3 linked regions of the Candidatus Ruthia magnifica str. Cm (Calyptogena magnifica) genome follow. The protein of the gene in region 1 interacts with the protein of each later gene in a pairwise test. Links are inferred from orthologs where the notes say so. Each region holds a gene or a part of one and is shown on either strand. Other genes may lie near its edges.

What was found. Proteins that work in one complex are often made in the same cells at the same time.
Region 2: the proteins of grxD (region 1) and RMAG_RS03770 interact in binary tests that used the Escherichia coli proteins (3 or more experiments, as listed by UniProt). The link is inferred for Candidatus Ruthia magnifica str. Cm (Calyptogena magnifica) from one-to-one orthologs.
Region 3: the proteins of grxD (region 1) and RMAG_RS00675 interact in binary tests that used the Escherichia coli proteins (3 or more experiments, as listed by UniProt). The link is inferred for Candidatus Ruthia magnifica str. Cm (Calyptogena magnifica) from one-to-one orthologs.

Annotation. Positions count from the first base shown.
Region 1 is NC_008610.1:424,066-432,533, forward strand. The notes cover bases 1-2,712. They hold grxD (Grx4 family monothiol glutaredoxin), read left to right. Parts: upstream 1-1,047; coding sequence 1,048-1,377; downstream 1,378-2,712. Other genes in these bases: trhP (prephenate-dependent tRNA uridine(34) hydroxylase TrhP), read right to left, coding at 1-350; RMAG_RS01970 (class I SAM-dependent methyltransferase), read left to right, coding at 410-997; RMAG_RS01980 (M48 family metallopeptidase), read right to left, coding at 2,322-2,712. In the rest of the region: more of RMAG_RS01980, read right to left, coding at 2,713-2,969; purL (phosphoribosylformylglycinamidine synthase), read right to left, coding at 3,375-7,199. UniProt on the Escherichia coli protein: Monothiol glutaredoxin involved in the biogenesis of iron-sulfur clusters.
Region 2 is NC_008610.1:807,835-813,637, forward strand. Bases 1-2,926 are described here. They hold RMAG_RS03770 (BolA family protein), read right to left. Parts: upstream 1,655-2,926; coding sequence 1,346-1,654; downstream 1-1,345. Other genes in these bases: RMAG_RS03765 (LysM peptidoglycan-binding domain-containing protein), read right to left, coding at 1-1,310; RMAG_RS03775 (CDP-6-deoxy-delta-3,4-glucoseen reductase), read right to left, coding at 1,651-2,664; miaA (tRNA (adenosine(37)-N6)-dimethylallyltransferase MiaA), read left to right, coding at 2,745-2,926. Outside these bases: more of miaA, read left to right, coding at 2,927-3,662; murD (UDP-N-acetylmuramoyl-L-alanine--D-glutamate ligase), read right to left, coding at 4,720-5,803. UniProt on the Escherichia coli protein: Transcriptional regulator that plays an important role in general stress response. Has many effects on cell morphology, cell growth and cell division. Acts by regulating the transcription of many genes, including dacA (PBP-5), dacC (PBP-6), ampC and mreB.
Region 3 is NC_008610.1:143,270-148,864, forward strand. The notes cover bases 2,878-5,595. They hold RMAG_RS00675 (BolA family protein), read left to right. Parts: upstream 2,878-3,980; coding sequence 3,981-4,211; downstream 4,212-5,595. Other genes in these bases: RMAG_RS00670 (inorganic phosphate transporter), read left to right, coding at 2,878-3,977; RMAG_RS06205 (zinc ribbon domain-containing protein), read right to left, coding at 4,235-4,354; RMAG_RS00680 (DEAD/DEAH box helicase), read left to right, coding at 4,652-5,595. Outside these bases: tRNA lysidine(34) synthetase TilS, read right to left, coding at 1-587; RMAG_RS00655 (acetyl-CoA carboxylase carboxyltransferase subunit alpha), read right to left, coding at 568-1,518; cbb3-type cytochrome oxidase assembly protein CcoS, read left to right, coding at 1,763-1,903; RMAG_RS00665 (TIGR00153 family protein), read left to right, coding at 2,009-2,686; more of RMAG_RS00670, read left to right, coding at 2,697-2,877. UniProt on the Escherichia coli protein: Involved in cell resistance against acid stress.

The sequences.
Region 1 (8,468 bases):
ACTGATAAATGAATAACTTGATTTGGAAATTTTTCTTTCACCATCATGATTAAGCCAGGGTCTGCCATAATCAAAGCATCAGGATTAAGATTAACGATAGGTTCAATATCTTTCATGTAAGTTTTAATCTTGCTATTGTGTGGAATGATGTTTGAGGCAACAAAGAATTTTTTATTATTTGCATGCGCCTCAAGTATACCTCGTTCTAAAGTCTTACTATCAAATGAGTTATTACGCACTCTAAGGCTGTATCTTGGTTGTCCTGCATAGATAGCATCTGCACCGTAAGCATAAGCATAGCGCATATGTTTAAGACTGCCAGCAGGAGAGAGTAGTTCTGGTTTTTTCATAGTTGTATATTTTATCATCAGCAGTTTATTAAATACCCTTATGTATAATGAGACGTGATATGTTTACAAAAAAAGATATTCCAAGATTAAAGCAAGATTTAACCATTCAAACAAATTTACTTGGGATTGATTTAACTCTAAAAACTCGCTGGGGTGTGTTTAGTCCTCGTTCTATTGATGATGGCACTGAATTATTCATGAAGCATTTAAGAATTTCCAATGATGATAAATGCCTTGATTTAGGCTGTGGTTATGGCCCTATTGGTTTAGCAGTCGCCAAGTCTTGTCCACAAGGAGAAGTGCACATGGTAGATAAAGATTTTGTTGCTGTTGAGTTGTCAAACATCAATGTCAAACTTAATCATATTAACAATGCACAGGCTTATTTGTCAAATGCGTTTTTAAGTGTTAACAAAACAAATTATTTTGATAAAATATTATCAAATGTACCTGCGAAAGTAGGCAGAGAACAGCTTAGTATTATTTTGTATGATGCTTATGATGCGTTAAAACCAAATGGTAAAATAATGTTTGTAAGCATTAATGGCTTAAGACATTTTATTAAAGACAATTTTAAATCCGTATTTGGTAATTATAAAAAACTCAAACAAGGACAAAAATACACAATTTCTCAGGCGATTAAATAGAAAATATGAGTAAAATACTCAGCAATTAAGTATTAAAGGAGTAATACAAGATGGACGTAATGGACAGAATTCAACAGCAAGTAGACAGTGCAGCAATTATACTTTATATGAAGGGTACGCCACAATTTCCACAATGTGGCTTTTCCGCTACAGCAGCGAGAACGCTTGCCTCAACAGGTGTTGAGTTTACCTATGTTAATATTTTTGAAGACCAAGAAGTCTTTCAGAGCTTACCTGTATTTGCAGACTGGCCAACATTCCCGCAAATTTATTTCAACTCAGAGTTAGTGGGTGGTGGCGATATTATTGTTGAAATGGCTGATATGGGTACTTTAAAGGGTGAAATGGAAAAAGCTAGCGAAAAATTCGACACCAAGTAGTGTTTTATAGTTATACATAGTAGTATCATTTTTTAAGAGTTTTATCTACTTTATTCTTAAAGTAGTAGGGAGTGGAGTTTTAACTATTTTTATCATGATAATAATAAAACTCTATCCTCTACTGCACACTTATTATTGTATCTGTATAATTCCTGTCAACAATAAATATCCAATATTTATTTAACTAAACCAAATGAAATATTTTATAGTAAAAAATTTGCCTAGAAATAAATAAGTCGCGCCGCTGGCAAGAGTAAATAAATCACAGATTAGTTATATTAGTGATTGTTAATCAATTTTACTTGGCCACAAATTATGATTTGTAGAGATACCTTGGGGATAAAGTTAAAATCTTCTTAGCATCACCTTTTAAGCTGGAGTGTAATTTAATTGTGTATGCCTTGGACAAGGTAAATAGTGCTTTAAAAGAAGGGCAATATTTCTTTATTGATTTAAGAGCGGAGTTGTTCCTATATGAGTTAAGCAGAAAAGAATTGATAATACTTGGGAATTTAACCTAAGAAAAATGTAAAAAAAATGGTGATTTTTGATTATGATGAGTGGTTTTGTAGTATGAATGAATTTTTTCTAATTTTTAATTCTGTTTTTTGATAGAGGAAATTTAAAATAAGCAATTTTTATATTTTATTAAGTAGTAGAAAATTGTTACTCTTGTCTATTCTTAGTTTTAGCTTAATATAAACCTTATACTCATAATTTATAACATGGTGGTTCATCAAGATGAAATATTAATTGATGTTTTTTACAAAATAACAAGTTTAAGCGTAGTTGTTTTCAGTTGCTTAAATAAGCCTATGTTAAAGCACACTATTCTATACATGATAAAATCATAGAAGAAGAATTAAACTATTTGAGTGAAAGAACAACTCACTTACAAACTTTAACCAAATAACTTTTCGAGAAAAAATTAAATTGAATATATTTTACAATCTTCTTAATTGATGGCCTTGTTCTTTAAGCCAATTCTTGGCTTGATGATAGTTAGGCAAAATAGATTTAACTAATTGCCAAAACTCACTTTGATGATGCTTGTGTTTGATATGGGCAAGCTCATGTACAATAACATAATCAATTACATTCATTGGTGCCATGATGAGTAGATAATTTAAGTTAATATTATTAACGTGACTACAAGACCCCCATTTGGTTTTTTGTGCTTTAAGATACACCTTTTTGTAATTAAGTTGGTGTAAGTCGGCATAGTAATCAAGTCTGGGTAGAGCAATGTTTCTAAATGTGTTTTTATACCATGTGTGAAAATGCGTTTTACCATCGCCACTTAAATAAAAGTTCGTACCATCAAAATGTATTTGTGGTTTTTGCATGTGTATGAGTTTAAGTGGGTAGGTGTTACCTAAATACAAAAGATCTTCGTCCTCATGGTAATGCATTTTTCGTTTGGTGTTTTTAATCAGCGCTTGTTTTTTTTCAATCCAGTGTTGCTTTTCACGGATAAAACTTTCAATTTTTTTGATACTTAGCCTGTTTGGTGTACGTATCAATAGTTCTGCATTGTCAGAAATTTGTAAGCTTAGTGTTTTTCGCTTAGAGCGAATAAGTTGATATTTCATGAGTTGAATCATTTATTAAAACCAGTATAGAATGTTATTTTAATTTGTATATGAAAAGCTCTTATCTAAAAGATAGTGGAGAAATCATGGCAATAAATAATAAAAAGGCAGATAATGACAATATACAAAATTCTTAACCAATAAAACTAGAACATGAAATATATGTTTATGATGCAATGGTGAATTAGTTTACATTCTGGCGTGACTAAGATTGATTTTTATAAAGTACTTGGCATGATTGATGGAGATGTGTAAAGTATTCAACGTTTTGTATTATCAATTGTTGGTTTGTTTAAATTAAATGGTATTTTTGAAAAAATATTTGAAGTAATTAAAGATAACGATACAGCACAAAAACTAAGTAGCAATTAATCATAACTTTTTAAATAATTGTTAAAGTTTGTATTAATCAACCCAAGCTCTAGCGTTTTCAAATATTCTCATCCATGGGCTGCGTTCATGCCAGTTTTTTGGATAGTGTGAGTTTTGTACCGTTCTGAATACTCTTTCTGGATGTGGCATCATGATGGTAACTTGTCCAGATTTACTGGTAACACCTGCTGTGGCAAAATCTGAGCCATTTGGATTGTGTGGGTAATTTTGTGTTGGTTTGCCACCATGATCAACATATTGCATGATTGAATGGTTTTTATCCATTTTAGGTGCAAAGCTTGCACGACCTTCGCTATGAGCAATGGCAATTGGCATGATTGAGCCTGCCATATCTTTTAAAAAAATTGAGTTTGATTGTTTAATTTTAACTGAGGAAAAACGCGCTTCAAACTGCTCTGAAACATTACGATGAAAACTTGGCCAGTGTGATGAGCCAGGGATAATGTCTGTTAAATTAGACATCATTTGACAGCCATTACAAACACCGAATGCAAAACTGTCTTTTCTAGAAAAAAAAGCTTCAAATTCATCTTTAGTACGCTCGTTGTACAAAATAGAGCTGGCCCAACCACGTCCTGCACCAAGCACATCGCCATAAGAAAAACCACCACAAGCTACCAAACCTTTAAAATCAGCTAGGAAGACTTTATCAGATAAAATATCACTCATATGTACATCAATGGCATCAAATTCAGCTTTTGTGAACGCAGCACTCATTTCTATCTGTCCGTTAATACCTTGTTCTCTTAGAATAGCAATTTTTGGTTTTACTGAGCTTAGGATATAAGGTGCTGAAACCGATTTATTAATATCAAAACTAGGGTTAATTTTGATACCTGGAGTATTATGAGCTATATTATTAAATTCTTGTTCGGCACAATTAGGTTTATCTCTTAACTTAGCGATTTCAAATGAAGTGGTTGACCATAAGGATTGTAATTTAGCCCTTGGTTTATTGTAAATAATTTTATCATTTACAATGATTTCAATTGTATCAGTATGATTAATCGAAGCAATTTTGTGTGTACAGTTTGACAATCCAACGTAGTTTAAAAGGTTAGTAACAGTCTGTTTATTTTTCGCTTTAACTTGAATAACACAACCTAACTCTTCATTAAACAAATCCTCAATTTTACCATTAGAAGTAATATTTAAGCCACAATGTGAAGCAAATGCCATTTCCATTAAAGTGGTGATAACACCGCCATCACTCCTATCATGATAAGCACTGATTAAGCCCTCTTTATTAAACTGATTGATGACTGTAAAAAAGTTTTTAAACACAGAAGCATCATCAAGATTAGGTGCATCTTTACCGACTTGGTTATAAACTTGTGCCAAACAAGAGCCCCCCATTCTATTTTTTCCAAAGCCAAGATCAATCAACAATAACTCGCTATCTTGGTCAGTTTCAAGTAGTGGTGTAAGTTGCAAGCGAACATCAGGGGTTTTAGAAAAAGCAGTAATAATGAGCGAAAGTGGAGCGGTGACTGATTTATCCTCACCTTGTTCCTGCCATGAAGTTTTCATGCTCATTGAGTCTTTACCTACAGGTACTGTCAAACCTAATTCTGGGCATAAATCCATACCTATAGCTTTAACGGCTGAGAATAATTTTGCGTCTTCATTTGTATGTCCATTGGCACTCATCCAGTTGGCACTTAAACTAATGTGGTGAATATCTTCTACAAAGCCACCTAATATATTGGTTAAAGCTTCACCAATTGTCATTCTAGCTGCAGATTCAGCATTACACAATGCCAAAGGTGTTTTTTCACCCAAAGACATGATTTCACCTTGGTAGTTTGTGTAGTCTGCTAACGATATAGCACAATCTGCAACAGGTACTTGCCACGGCCCTATAAATTGGTCACGTGCGACTAAGCCGGTGACGCTTCTATCGCCAATGGTAATTAAGAAATTTTTACTGGCAATGGTTGGAAGTTGTAATAGTCTAGAAATACCGTCATCAATAGTGATATTATTAGTATTCAATGCATTAAGATGATCACTTTCTGAGCGTACATTAATACTGATTTTTGGTGGATTGCCAAGCAGAACATCCATGGGTATATTAATGGGGTTGTTGTCAAATAATTCATCGTTCAAGATAAGTACTTGTTCCTTGGTTGATTCACCTAGCACTGCAAAAGGCGCCCGCTCACGAGTACAAATATCTGTAAATATCTTAAGATTTTTTTCCTCAATCGCTAACACGTAACGTTCTTGTGATTCATTACACCAAATTTCAAGTGGTGACATTTTAAAATCATCATTGGGAATAGCACGCAATTGGAATCGTCCACCTCTAGCAGAATCATTCACCAGTTCAGGCAAGCCATTAGACAAGCCACCTGCGCCAATATCGTGAATAGAAACAATCGGATTGTCTTTGCCCATATTGGTACAGCTATCAATCACCTCTTGAGCGCGCCTTTGCATTTCAGGATTAGCACGTTGCACTGAAGTAAAATCTAAATCCTCGTTTTGCTCACCACTTTTAATACTTGATGCTGTACCACCACCCAAGCCGATTAACATTGCTGGGCCACCTAAAACGATAATCTTACTTCCCACTGGAATATTACCTTTTTTAATGTGTTGTTCTTGAATATGCCCCAAACCACCTGCCAACATAATTGGCTTATGATAGCCACGCACGTCGCCATTCGGTGTTTTTTGTTCAAAAGTTCTAAAATAGCCCAAGGTGTTTGGACGACCAAATTCATTATTAAAACTAGCTGTCCCAATTGGTCCTTCAAGCATAATATCAAGTGCTGATTTAATTTTATTGGGCTTTCCATAATTAATCTCCCAAGGCTGTTGAGCATTTTTAATGTTTAAATTAGAAACACTAAATCCACATAAACCTACTTTAGGCTTGGAACCTTGACCTGTCGCGCCTTCATCGCGAATTTCCCCACCAGAGCCTGTGGCTGCTCCTGAATGAGGCGCAATAGCAGTAGGATGGTTATGAGTTTCAACTTTCATCAAAATTGCTCGATGTTCTTTTGAAGTGACGTATTTGCCCTTGGTATTTGCATAAAAACGTTCACCCTGATAACCCGCCATCACCGCTGAATTATCTGAATAAACACTTAATAACCCTTCTGGATGTTGATGATAAGTATTGCGGATCATAGAAAATAGGCTTTTTACTTGAGACTTGCCATTAATCATCCAATCCGCATTAAAAATTTTATGCCGACAATGTTCTGAGTTTGCTTGTGCAAACATCATCAATTCAATATCTGTAGAATTGCGCTTTAGTTTGGTAAAACTATCCACTAAATAGTTAATATCACCACTCGATAATGCTAGACCCAATTCTATATTAATACGTTCTAGTATAGATTTTCCCTCAGCTAAAATATTAATATTTGCTAATAGTCGAGGCTCAAAATTGTCAAAAATTAAATGCGCATCATCAATTGAACTAAGTTCTGATTCGGTCATTTTGTCCATGATGATAGATAAAATTGCCTTTTTATCTGTGATTTTTTTATCAAGATGATAAATCACCCCACGCTCAATACGATGCACCTTTTCAAGCCCGCACAAATGCAAAATATCACTCGCCTTTGACGACCAAGGCGAGATTGTACCAAGGCGTGGAATAATAATAATTTGCATGTCATTGGTTATTTCAACATAAGAGCCGTAACTTAAAAGTTCTTCAAGTGTAATTACTTCATTATCAGTCAGTAAACTTTCATAATTTACAAAATGCACAAACTCAGTATTGATTAATTTGACCCCAAGCCGAGCTATTTTTTTATTAAGCATATCTTGCTTAAAATCACTTAATGCTTGAATGTGTTGAATAGTTTTTATCATTTAAAATATTTTTATTCTAATTTTATTTTTGCACTTTTGGCAACTAAACCACCTTTTCTAGCAACAGTTTAATTTTTATTTAAACCTTTTATTTATTCATTTTTACTAGTCTCAGCAGTGGATGCTTCAGCTAACATATTGAGCAGCAATTCTAAACTACTTATATTATTCCTTAACGACTCTTTGTGTAGTCCTTTAAATTTTTTGTATTCTTGGGTATTTATCTTACTCCAAGATTGTAGAATTTCATTAGTTAAAATAGCATATTCAACATCTTCTTTGGTACTACATTTTTATCATTCATTAATCAAATTTTTGCGAATTTCAATAGATTTTAGTCTCTGATTAATTCATTTCCCATTATAACTCTTTTGATGATAACTTTGAATAGCATGATTAATTACAAGTTCTAAGTCGTAAATTTTATCAACTATATCATTACCAATCTTAGCTAGTCAAAATTTAAATGGCTTGACTTTTAACGAGGGAATAGATTAAATTAGTCTAAAAATAGCTTTAGTATTTGCCACATTAGTTAAATAATATTTTCAACTGCCATAATCTGGGGACAGCTCATATTCATTTTGTTTTAGTTTTTTAAAAAGTATTCCAATATTTACATGTAGGAGGTCTTAGCATTCACCATTGAAAATATCATTTTTGTTGATCTTCCTCCAATTTTTACGGATAGATTTATCTTGAAATATAATAGGCTGAGTTTTTTAAATGACTTACTTGGTATTTTGTAGTTGTACCACAGTCTTTATTAATAGTTACTTGGACTTGAATTTTAACTATCTTCTAAAACGTCAGTAATACAATCATTTAGTACATTATAATTTGGATCAAGACTCTTCTTATCTTTGATAATTGCTTGCATATTTTGACACTAATAATCAGACAAATAAGACTTAGAATTTTCAATGATCTTGATTGTATTTTTTAACTTAATATTTTTTTTACAAAATCTCGTACACCTGAGCCTTTTCTTTAAATAAAAGATTAATGGTGATTTGTATTTCATTTGATGGATGTTTACTATATTTTTTTGAAATGCTTCTTCATTGGTTTTTGAGCGAATATGCGAACACAAAATTTGTGCAATTTGTTTACGATATTTCTTTTCCTCTATATTTCAGTTTATATAAGGTATAAATTGCTTTTATATGTTAGAGGCTTCATTTTATTTTAAACCTTTCATTCATTCGCTGTTCAATTTGAATGTCAATTTATTTTTTTGTTTTTGGACGTATAGAAAATAAAATTAAA
Region 2 (5,803 bases), 380 kb from region 1 along the record:
GATAAGTCTTTAGGTTTGGTTGAATTATACTGCCATAATATCAACTTTTTACCCACTTGAAGTGGTTTGTTTTTAGTAATATGATTCCACTTTACGATACTACCCACATGAGTATTGTACTGTTTGGCAATACTCCATAAACTATCACCACTAATAACAGTATGAACAATTCTAACGCCCATTTTTTTTGCATTCATTCTTTGCACTTCTTTTTGCGCTTCTGACAATGAACAATACTGGTCATTTTTTTGTGGAATTGGCACAATCAAGTATTTGCCTACTTTAACCACATTACCGTGCAAATTATTCACACTCTTAATCTGACTTATTGTAGTGTTGAATTGATGGGCAATCTTGCTTAAACTATCACCTTGATTAATCTGATGACGTACCCATTTCACTATAGCTTCTTTAGAATGTTTGGCTAAATTCTTTTTAAAAGTTGCAATTGTATCAATTGGCAATAATAAATTATAACCCCCATCACTTGGCGTTGCCCAGCGTTTAAGTCCTGGATTTAAAGTATACAATTGCTCTAAATCTAGCTGTGCCCACTCAGAAATTAATGCCAAATCAAATTGCGAATCAAGCTTAATAGCTTGCACTTGAGGTGTGTTACTAACTGTTGTAATTATTTGCCCATATCTCTTAGGATGCTTAATGAGTTGCGCCATTGCCAATAATCTTGGCACATAACCTCTGGTTTCTTTTGGCAAGTCTAAGTGCCAAAAATCAGTCGGCCTGCCTTGTTGTTTGTTTTTAGCAATGGCTTTTTGTACGCGTCCAGGACCTGAATTATAAGCAGCAATTGCTAATAGCCAATTTCCATTAAATAGTTTGTTAAGATTTTTCAAATATTTAACGGCCGCCTTAGTTGAAGCCAACACATCACGACGCGCATCATACCACCAGTTGTTTTGCAAACCATACAACTTTCCAGTCGAAGGAATAAACTGCCACAAACCTGAGGCTGCACCGTGTGAATAAGAAAATGGATAATAAGCCGACTCAACAATGGGCAACAAGACGATTTCAATGGGTAATCCAGCACGTTCTACTTCTGTTTTCACTAAATACAAATAAGGTTTTGCACGCTTGGTAACACGAGTTAAATAATCAGGATTTTTTTTAAACCAATCAATATGCCAGAACAATTCCTTTTGACTAGGTGCATGTAACGTATAGCGATTAGCAATATAGCTCCAAAGGTCTTTTTCGACAACCAAGTCGTTGGTATTAATTTGAACTGGTTTTGGCGTTACTTTTACAATAATCGTTGAAACTGTCGCACCTTCACAAGCAGTAAACAATAAGAATGAAAGATAAAAAAACCGTTTAAAAAACTTTAAAATTTTGAACCGCCTACACACTTAGGCGAATCTGGTATACTATTTTTCATCCGCCACTCATCGATCGTATAAGTATGCATTGCCAATGCATGAATATGACCCATTTCCTCTTTAAGTAACCGGTTAATAAAGCGATGTCTTTCAATTAATTTAAAATCGTTAAAATAATCACTCACAATAATTAATTTAAAATGGGATTCCCTAGCAGATCCAGAATGATTATGAGACTCATTAATTACCTCAAGATGATTTGGATCTAATGCTGTTTTTAATTGTTCGATTAAATGTTGTTGCATATTACTCATAACGTATTACCCTCAAAGGAAAATTCAAAAGCATCAGAAAAGAAGTTTTCTTTAAACATACCTCGTTTCACAAACGTATTTGATGCGGCTTTAACCATTGCTGGCGGACCACAAGCATAAACTTCATAATCTACTAAATGCTCAAAATCAGCCAACACGCTTTCGTGCACATAACCAGTTCTTCCTTTCCAAGCACTATTCGCTTGTGATAATACAGGAATAAAACTAATATTTTCATGGCTTTTGGCCCACTGTTCAGGCAAATCAGTATACAAACCCTTCTCATCTCTTACGCCCCAATAAATATGAATCATTCGTCTAGATTTAGTTTCAATTGCATGCTCAATCATGGCTTTCACAGGGCCAAAACCAGTCCCACCTGTCACTAAAATAATGGATTTTTTACTTTTCTCTCTAAAATAAAAATCTCCCTTTGGTCCTTCAATTTTAAGTAGTGATTTCTCTTGCAACTCATTAAAGATAAAATTAGTAAATTTACCATCTTCAATTAAACGCACGTGGAGCTCAATCAAGCTAGTATTACTAGGCGCATTAGCAATGGAAAAAGCACGGGGTTCAAAATCAGGATGAATTAAATCAATATACTGTCCTGCCAAATATTGCAACGACTCAGAACCAAGAATCTTTAAAAACACTTGTACCACATCATGATTAAAATGCTTGATACTTCGTACCTTGCAAGGAAAAGTTCTCACTTCAATATCTGCAACGCTATCTAACTCAGCCACCACCAAAGTAACATCAGATTTAGCCTTACATTGGCACAATAAAACCATACCTTCTGCCACTTCTTCTGGAGTAATACCAGAAGGTATTTCACCTACGTAACCAACCTCACCCTCAATAATAATCGCCTTACATTTACCACAAAAACCTTTTTGACAACCATAAGGAAAATTTAACCCACGAGCCAACGCATCATTTAGAATATTGTCTTTACCCTTGGTTTGGAAAACTTTACCACTAACTTGATTTTCAATTGTAAACATATGTTTGTATCTAATAAATTTTGTGCTGACATTATAATGCAGGTTATGTTCCATTAATGCTCAGTAATTAAAAGCTTTTTATGCCAATCAAAATCAACAAAACCGTGATATTTTTAATGGGTCCAACTACCTCAGGAAAAACTGATTTAGCCATTAAACTAAGCCAACAATTCAAAACTCGACTCATTAGCGTTGACTCTGCCCTTATTTACAAAGGCATGGATATTGGTACTGCAAAACCAGACAAGGCAACCTTAAAAAAATACCCTCATCACTTAATTGATATTTGCAACCCAGAAGATTCATACTCAGCCTTTAACTTTGCTCGCAATGCTAATGCACAAATAAAAACCGCTTTTGCCAATAACGAATTACCAATTTTGGTAGGTGGTACGTCATTTTATTTTCACGCATTAGAATATGGTCTATCCAAATTACCAGAATCAACCCCAGAATCCAAAGAAAAATTTAACCAATTACTTAAAAGTAAAGGTACAATTAAACTACACCGAGATCTAAAAAGAATTGATCTTCAAGCTGCCAATAGAATCCACCCAAATGATGCACAAAGAATCACGCGTGCACTGGAAGTATTTGACTTAAGTGGCAAAACACTCAGCAAACTACAAGGTAACAAAAAACCTATTATTAACCACCCTATTAAAAAAATAATCCTCATGCCAGAACGAAGCGAATTACATCAACGCATTGAAGAACGTTTTTTATCAATGATGGAACATGGCTTTTTAGATGAAGTAAAACATCTCAAACAGAATCCAAACCTTCACGAAAACCTGCCTGCCATCCGCTGTGTCGGCTATCGCCAAGCATGGCAATATTTAAACGGTAAAATAGACAAAGCAGAAATGATAGAAAAAGCCATCATTGCCACCCGCAAATTATGTAAACGCCAAAATACTTGGCTAAAAAGTGAAAAATACGTCTTTATTTTAAAAAGCCCTAGTCCTGTCAAAGTAGTTACATTTATCAATTCATAAAACAAATCTCAAAATAGTTGTGATTTTCATTTAAATGGTAGTTGGTTACAATCACCCCACTTAAAGCCTTCTAGGTTTTTACCATTTTTTCTAGCCAAAAGAATGATATTTGTCCTGGAGTTTTTTCGATGGATTGACTCTTTTCCAATAAAAACCTTAATCCGTCCAAATTATTTAAGTTTGTTAGCTTGATTTATGATTTTTTGTTGTACGATTTATTTACACAAACTTTTATGCACAGGTTGTGTGATACTGATTTATTATTAAAGAATTTTTTGATGTAAATTATTATCCTCGATAATTGGTAAAATAGTGAAATATGGCAAATATTTTTTATTACAAAAAATAATGACTGCGTTGTTTTTTTGATATTCAACAATTAAAGGCTAGGAAATATTAATAGTACTATATTCTGAAATTAACACACCAATGTGTAATTCATAAGGATTACCCAGTTCATTAAGTAGTTCTTCTTTGTCAAAATTGTCACTTAATTCTTGTGGTAATAAATTAAATTAGATTAAATAATGTATCATTTTTTACTTACGCCTTGCTCAACGCTGTAAACTCATGTCTCGGTGTTTTTAGGTTTGGGTATTTTTTCACAACTTTATTAAAAACATGTAAACCAAAATCTATAATTTATTTCACCCATCAATGCCTAGTAGATAGAATTACTACCTAAATCTAAGTCTAATATTTTTTTAACTACCACCAGCGTATAATACTAACAAGTGAAGAAAGTATATAAAATAAAAATATAATAGAAAACTTAAGCGTAAAAAAACTAACAAGAAATTTTTAAAAATCTTGCATTTTGCGTTTGATGCAGATTAAAGTACACTCTAGCAATTTGTGCATTCTAAAATTAATTATGCATTATTGCTTGTCTTTTTGAAAAAATACAATTTTATAACTTTTTCAAGTTACAATTTAGGCCGATTGTAAGCAACTATCTCTTAGATTTTACTTTTCATATCAATGAAATATATTTTTCATAGGCAACGTTTTTTATAACAACCAAAGCCCTTCCCTCAGTGAAAGCTTTTTTTAATGTCTAAATTATACTAAATACACACTCTTTAAACGCCCTCCCACGATGCTCAAAATCATCAAACATATCAAAACTAGCACACCCTGGAGATAACAAAATTGTGCCATTATTAATCATTGAATGGGCGACATTAACTGCATCTTTCATGGTTTTAGCATGGCTGGTATTCGTATTAATTTCTTGCTCAAATTGTTGAGCGCTTTGCCCTATAAGAATAACGCTAGTAATGCTTTTATTAATAAGCTTAAATAATGGAGTATAGTTTTCTTGTTTTGCAATGCCGCCTAGGATTAATACAATGTTTTGATGTTTGCGCATTAAGGCTTGGATTGCTGTTATAGTGGAAATTGCGTTAGTAGCTTTTGAGTCGTTGTAATAATCAATATTTTGTTTTTTTGCTACCCACTCAAGTCGGTGTTCTAGTCCTTTAAAGTTTTTAATACTTTGTATCATGGATATTATTGGCAGTCTGATTTGGTCACCTAAGGCAAGAGCTGCAAGTATGTTTCTTGTATTGTGTTCGCCAATCAATTGCACTTCGTTAATGCTCATTAGCACATTGTCGCCTTTGAGTAGATAGTAGGTATCATGACAAGTGACTGTACCAAAATCATCTGCCTGCTTGGGTATGCTAATACCAAAACACTTGGCATTTACTTTTGGGGGTGTGAGTGGTTCATCTAAATTAATCACTAAGTGTTGACAATGTTGATATAGGCTTAATTTAGAATTGATGTAATGTTTAAAATTTTGGTACCGATCAAGATGATCAGGAGTTATGTTAAGTACAACACCTACTATTAAATTTAGATGATGGCTATAATCTAGCTGATAACTGGATAGTTCTAATACATAATATTCTATTTTTTCATTTAAACAATCTAATACGGGCGTACCAATATTGCCGCCCATAGCAACTTGCATGCCAGCATTAATAATCATTTGTGTCAATAGTTGTGTAACTGTTGACTTTCCATTAGAGCCAGTAATACCAATAATGGGTGCTTTTGCAAATCTTGAGAATAACTCTATATCACTAATAACGGGAATATTTTGCTCTTTTGCCCAAATAACAATGGACTCGTTT
Region 3 (5,595 bases), 280 kb from region 1 along the record:
CCAGATAATTTAGGTAGAATTTCTAAACGCAAGAAATTACGCATAAAATTAGTATTTTTGTTGCTATCATCTTCTATCCAGTTTAGTTTGTTATTTTTAGCATAATCAATAATTTGAAACTTACTAATTGTTAAAAAAGGACGATAGTGAATACCCATGCCTAAAGGTTTTTCTTTAGGCATGGCGGCTAATCCTTTGATGCCACTACCACGAAACAATTGTAAAAGTAGGGTTTCTGCTTGGTCGTTCTGATGGTGTGCTGTGCAAAGCACTTCATTTTTTTTTAATGAGTTAGATAAAGAATGATAGCGCTTTTTACGTGTATTTTCTTCGATATTAGATGTATTATTAAAATATAAATCAATACTTAAATAGGTGATATTAAGGCTTAAACATAGCTTTTCGCAAAACTTATTCCATTCGTTACAATATTGAGATAAATGATGGTTGTAATGAATGACTCTTGTTTTATTGGGATAGTGCGTGTTTAAATAATACAACAGTACAACAGAATCAATGCCACCACTAAGACCAAGGACAATTTGTTTATCCTTAAGAAATAAATCTTTAGTCTTTAAATTTTCCAAAATTTAAGAGTTTTTCTTGTCTGTTTTGTAACAATTGCTCTATTGGTAGTTGTTTAATTTCATTGAGTTGTTGTATTAATGCCTCTTTTAGTAGCACTTTTGCTTGCGAAGGGTCGCGGTGAATGCCACCTAACGGTTCATCAATAATGATGTCAATTAGCCCATTTTCTTTAAGATGGGCTGAGGTTAGTTTTAGAGATTCCGCCGCAAGATTAGCCTTGGTTGCATCTTTATACAAAATGGATGCACAGCCTTCTGGGGAAATCACGGAGTAAATACTATATTTAAACATCATGATTATATCTGCAACGCCAATTGCTAATGCACCACCAGAGCCGCCTTCACCAATAACTACCGAGATAATGGGTGTTGCAAGGGTTGACATTTCAAATAGATTTTTAGCAATGGCCTCACTTTGACCTCGTTCTTCAGCGCCAATACCTGGGTAAGCACCAGGAGTATCAATAAAAGTAATAATAGGCATTGAGAATTTTTCAGACAGCTTCATTAAACGTAAGGCCTTACGATAGCCTTCAGGCCTAGGCATGCCAAAATTGTATTTAAGTTTTTCTTGAGTGGTTCGTCCTTTTTGTTGGCCAATAAACATCACTGGCTGGGCATCTAATCTAGCAATGCCACCAATAATAGCATGGTCATCACCATAGATACGATCACCGTGTAATTCAGTAAACTCATCAAATACATGAGAAATATAATCAAGTGTATAAAGGCGTTTTGGATGGCGCGCTAGTTGAGATATTTGCCAGTCGCTTAAAGAGGAAAAGATTTTTTTGGTTAAAGCATTACTCTTGATTTTAAGCGCCCCCATTTCATCAACAATATCCGCTTTGTCTTTAATATTATCAAGCGCTTGTATTTTTTCCTCTAATTCGACAATGGGTTGTTCAAAATCAAGATAATCTAAGTTCATACTCTAGTTTAAAATTCGTTTATATGTCAATGTTTAAAATTATAGCAGAAACACTGACATTTTTATCTTTTACCACTTTTATATTTGTTGTTTGAATGTATTTGAGTTAGTTTTGTAATGAATTGATAGACATTTTTTACTAAAAAGCAACATTAATATGTTTTTTGTTTTATGAGAAAATTCTTATTTATGGTTAAAAAATAAAACATATTAATGTTGCTTTTTAGTAAAAAAAGGAAGGAAGATGAATGTAATTTGTTGGTTAATTCCCAGTATGATTTTTGTTGGCGTTGTTCTTGTTATTCTTTTAATGATAAGCGTTAAGAACGGTCAGTTTGATGATTTAGAAGGAGAGGGACAACGCATTTTATTTGACGAAGAGTAGACAAGCTTGGCATTTAAAAGAATAAGGTTGATAACTCATTTTTTTGATAGAAAATTTGTATCTAAAGATTTTAGAAAAAACAAGGCAAATGAAAAGAGGAAAAAGATGGCTAAAAATATAATTGACGGTCTATTTGGTAAATCACCCATTAGCCCATTACAAAAACATATGACACAAGTGCATTCATGCATTTTAGAACTCAACGGCTTTATGGTTGCTATCCATGTTCAAAATTGGGCACAAGCTGAAAAAATTAGAAGCGATATCGGTGCCAAAGAAGGTGAAGCGGATATTCTTAAAAAGAAGTTACGTTTGAGCTTGCCCTCAACATTTATGATGCCTTTTTCACGCAGAGATTTGCTTGATTTATTGCTGATTCAAGACTCTATTGCCAACATTACTAAGGATGTTTCTGGTTTGATGATTAATCGTAAGATGGCTTTGCCAGATGAGATTTTTGATGATGTGATAGAATTAACCAAGGTTTGTATCAAAACATCATCTATGGCGCTTAAAGCTGTTAATGAATTGGATGAGTTGTTAGAAACTGCATTTGGTAGTCGTGAACGTAAGGTTATTGGCTCTATTATTAAAGATGTGAATAAACTTGAAAGCAAATCTGATAAAATTCAGTATGAAATTCGTGCTAAATTATTTCCATTAGAGTCTAGTTTACCACCTGTTGATGTTATGTTTTATTATCGTGCTGTGGAATGGTTGGGTGAGCTTGCAGATGCTGCGCAAAAAGTTGGCTCAAGACTAGAAGTGCTACTAGCAAGATAAGGAGACTATCATGGATGTTGTTGTAAATTATGCTGATATTTTTATTATGCTGGCGATTGGATTTGGGTTATTTATGGCTTGGGGTATTGGTGCTAATGATGTTGCTAATGCCATGGGTACTTCGGTGGGCTCTGGTGCTATTACCTTTAGACAAGCAGTTGTTATTGCAATTGTTTTTGAATTTGCAGGTGCAATTCTTGCGGGTGGAGAGGTAACCGCCACTATTCGTAAAGGTATTTTGGACGCAGCATTATTTACCGATAGCCCACATTTATTAGTATATGGCATGCTTGCTTCGCTTTTAGCGGCAGGTACATGGTTATTGATTGCTTCATCTCTAGGCTGGCCAGTCTCTACAACGCATTCAATTGTTGGCGCCATTGTTGGTTTTGGTGCGGTAGGTGTGGGTGTTGATGCGGTTGCTTGGGATAAAGTGATTAAAATTATAATGAGTTGGGTGGCATCTCCAGTGCTTGCTGGTACGCTGGCTATTATTATCTTTAAAAGTTTACAATCTTTGGTGATTGACACAAAAGATCTGCTAGCAAATGCTAAAAAATATTTGCCATTTTATGTATTTTTTGTTGGTTTTATCATTGCATTGGTCACGCTGTTTAAAGGCCTTAAACATGTTGAGTCTTTAAAATATATCTCTAAAGATACCTCTTTAAGTATGATGATTGCAGTTACGGTTGGTATTTTGGCAGCTGTAATTGCTGCGTTTCTTATGAAACATATCAAGATAGACCCTAAGGACGATAAAGATTTTCATTATGCAAATATGGAAAAGCTTTTTGCTGTGCTTATGGTGATTACCGCATCTGCCATGGCATTTGCACATGGTTCTAACGATGTTGCCAATGCTATTGCACCACTGGCTGCAGTTTATAGTATTGTGGAAGTTGGTGGAGGTATTACCTCAAAAAGTGTTGTGCCTTCGTGGATTTTATTGGTTGGTGGTGGTGGCATTGTATTTGGTTTGGTGACTTATGGATTTAGAGTGATGAAAACTATCGGAAAAGGTATTACAGAACTTACTCCTTCTCGTGGCTTTGCTGCTGAATTGGCCGCTGCAACAACGGTAGTTTTAGCCTCATCAACAGGCATTCCTGTGTCAACCACGCAAGTTTTAGTAGGGGCAGTATTGGGTGTTGGTATTGCTAGGGGTGTGGCGGCACTTAACATGCGGGTTATTAATATGATTTTCTTATCTTGGTTAATTACCCTACCAGCAGGTGCAATCATGTCTATTTTATTTTTCTTTGCACTTAAAGGTGTGTTTGGAGCATAGGTAATGACGTTAGAAGAGATTCAAGCAAAAATTCAAATGGGTATAAAAAATTCAACAGTTACCATGGGGGGTGATGGTTGTAGTTGTTCAACAAAAGTGGTTTCATCAATTTTTGAGGGGATGCCACTATTAGCTAGGCAAAAAATGGTACTTGCTGTTATGAATGAAGAAATTACCAACGGTACACTTCATGCGCTTAGTATTAAAACACGTACGCCAGAAGAGGATGTTTAAATTTTTTTAAAGTCTATTCATTTTCATACGTCACTTGTAAAACGCACTTGTTGATTAAAGTCTATATCAATAATAATATTAATTGGATAACAATAAACTGAACAATCTTCTATATAGTCTTTGATTAGACTCAGAACAATCAATGTTTATCTAAATTAACTCACTACACAATAAGGGTTGGCATTCATTCATCGATATTTCGCTCTTTAAGATCCCTTTATAAGGGTTCAAACGTATCGTAGCTGAATAATTAACCCAATGTGTGATTTCATCACTATGACGCTTACAACCGACACAATAGTTAGATTAATTGTATTTACAAATTCCCATATAATGAATATGGAGCCCCTCAGACGGATTTTTGACAACCTGATATTTATTCATATATCTATTATAGGATGCTAATGTAAAATTCCTGTTTTTATTTAAAATATTCTCTTATGGATTTTTCAAAATTAGGCTTGTCTGATTCAATTCTTAAAGCCATAGAACAACAAGGATACAGAGAGCCATCATTAATACAAGCTCAAGCTATTCCAGCTATTTTAGAAGGCAAAGATGTCATGGCTGCCGCCCAAACTGGCACGGGTAAAACAGCAGGATTTATCCTGCCTATTCTTGAAATATTATCAAAATGTAGTCCTATAAAATTCAATCAGGTTCGTATGCTAATCCTAACTCCTACGCGTGAATTAGCCGCACAAGTCAGCGATAGTGTAACGATTTATGGTAAATATTTATCGTTTAAATCAAGCGTGGTGTTTGGAGGTGTAAAGATTAATCCACAAATGCGAAAGTTACGTGACGGCGTTGATATTTTAGTTGCTACACCAGGACGGTTATTAGATTTATATTCTAAAAATGCAGTGAAATTTGATACGTTAGAAATCATTGTATTTGATGAAGCAGATAGAATGCTAGATATGGGATTTATTCATGATATTAAACGAATTCTAAAGATTTTACCGCAAAAAAAACAAACACTCATGTTTTCAGCCACTTTTTCTAATGATATTCGAATACTAGCAAAGAGTCTGGTTAACAACCCCGTAGAAATATCAGTTACTCCGAGAAATTCCACTGTTAAAACTGTAAAGCAGTGGATTCATCCTGTTGATAAATTTAAAAAGCAAGCGCTATTAATATACCTTATTCAAGAACATAGTTGGTATCAGGTGCTGGTATTTAGCCGCACTAAACATGGTGCAAATCGAATTGCTACTCAATTAGAAAAGAAAAAAATTAGTGCAACTGTTATTCATGGCAACAAAAGTCAAGGTGCACGCACAAGAGCCTTGGCAGATTTTAAAAATGCTAAGGTGAACGTGTTAGTAGCAACTGATATTGCAGCAAGGGGTATTGATATTGACCAATTGCCACATGT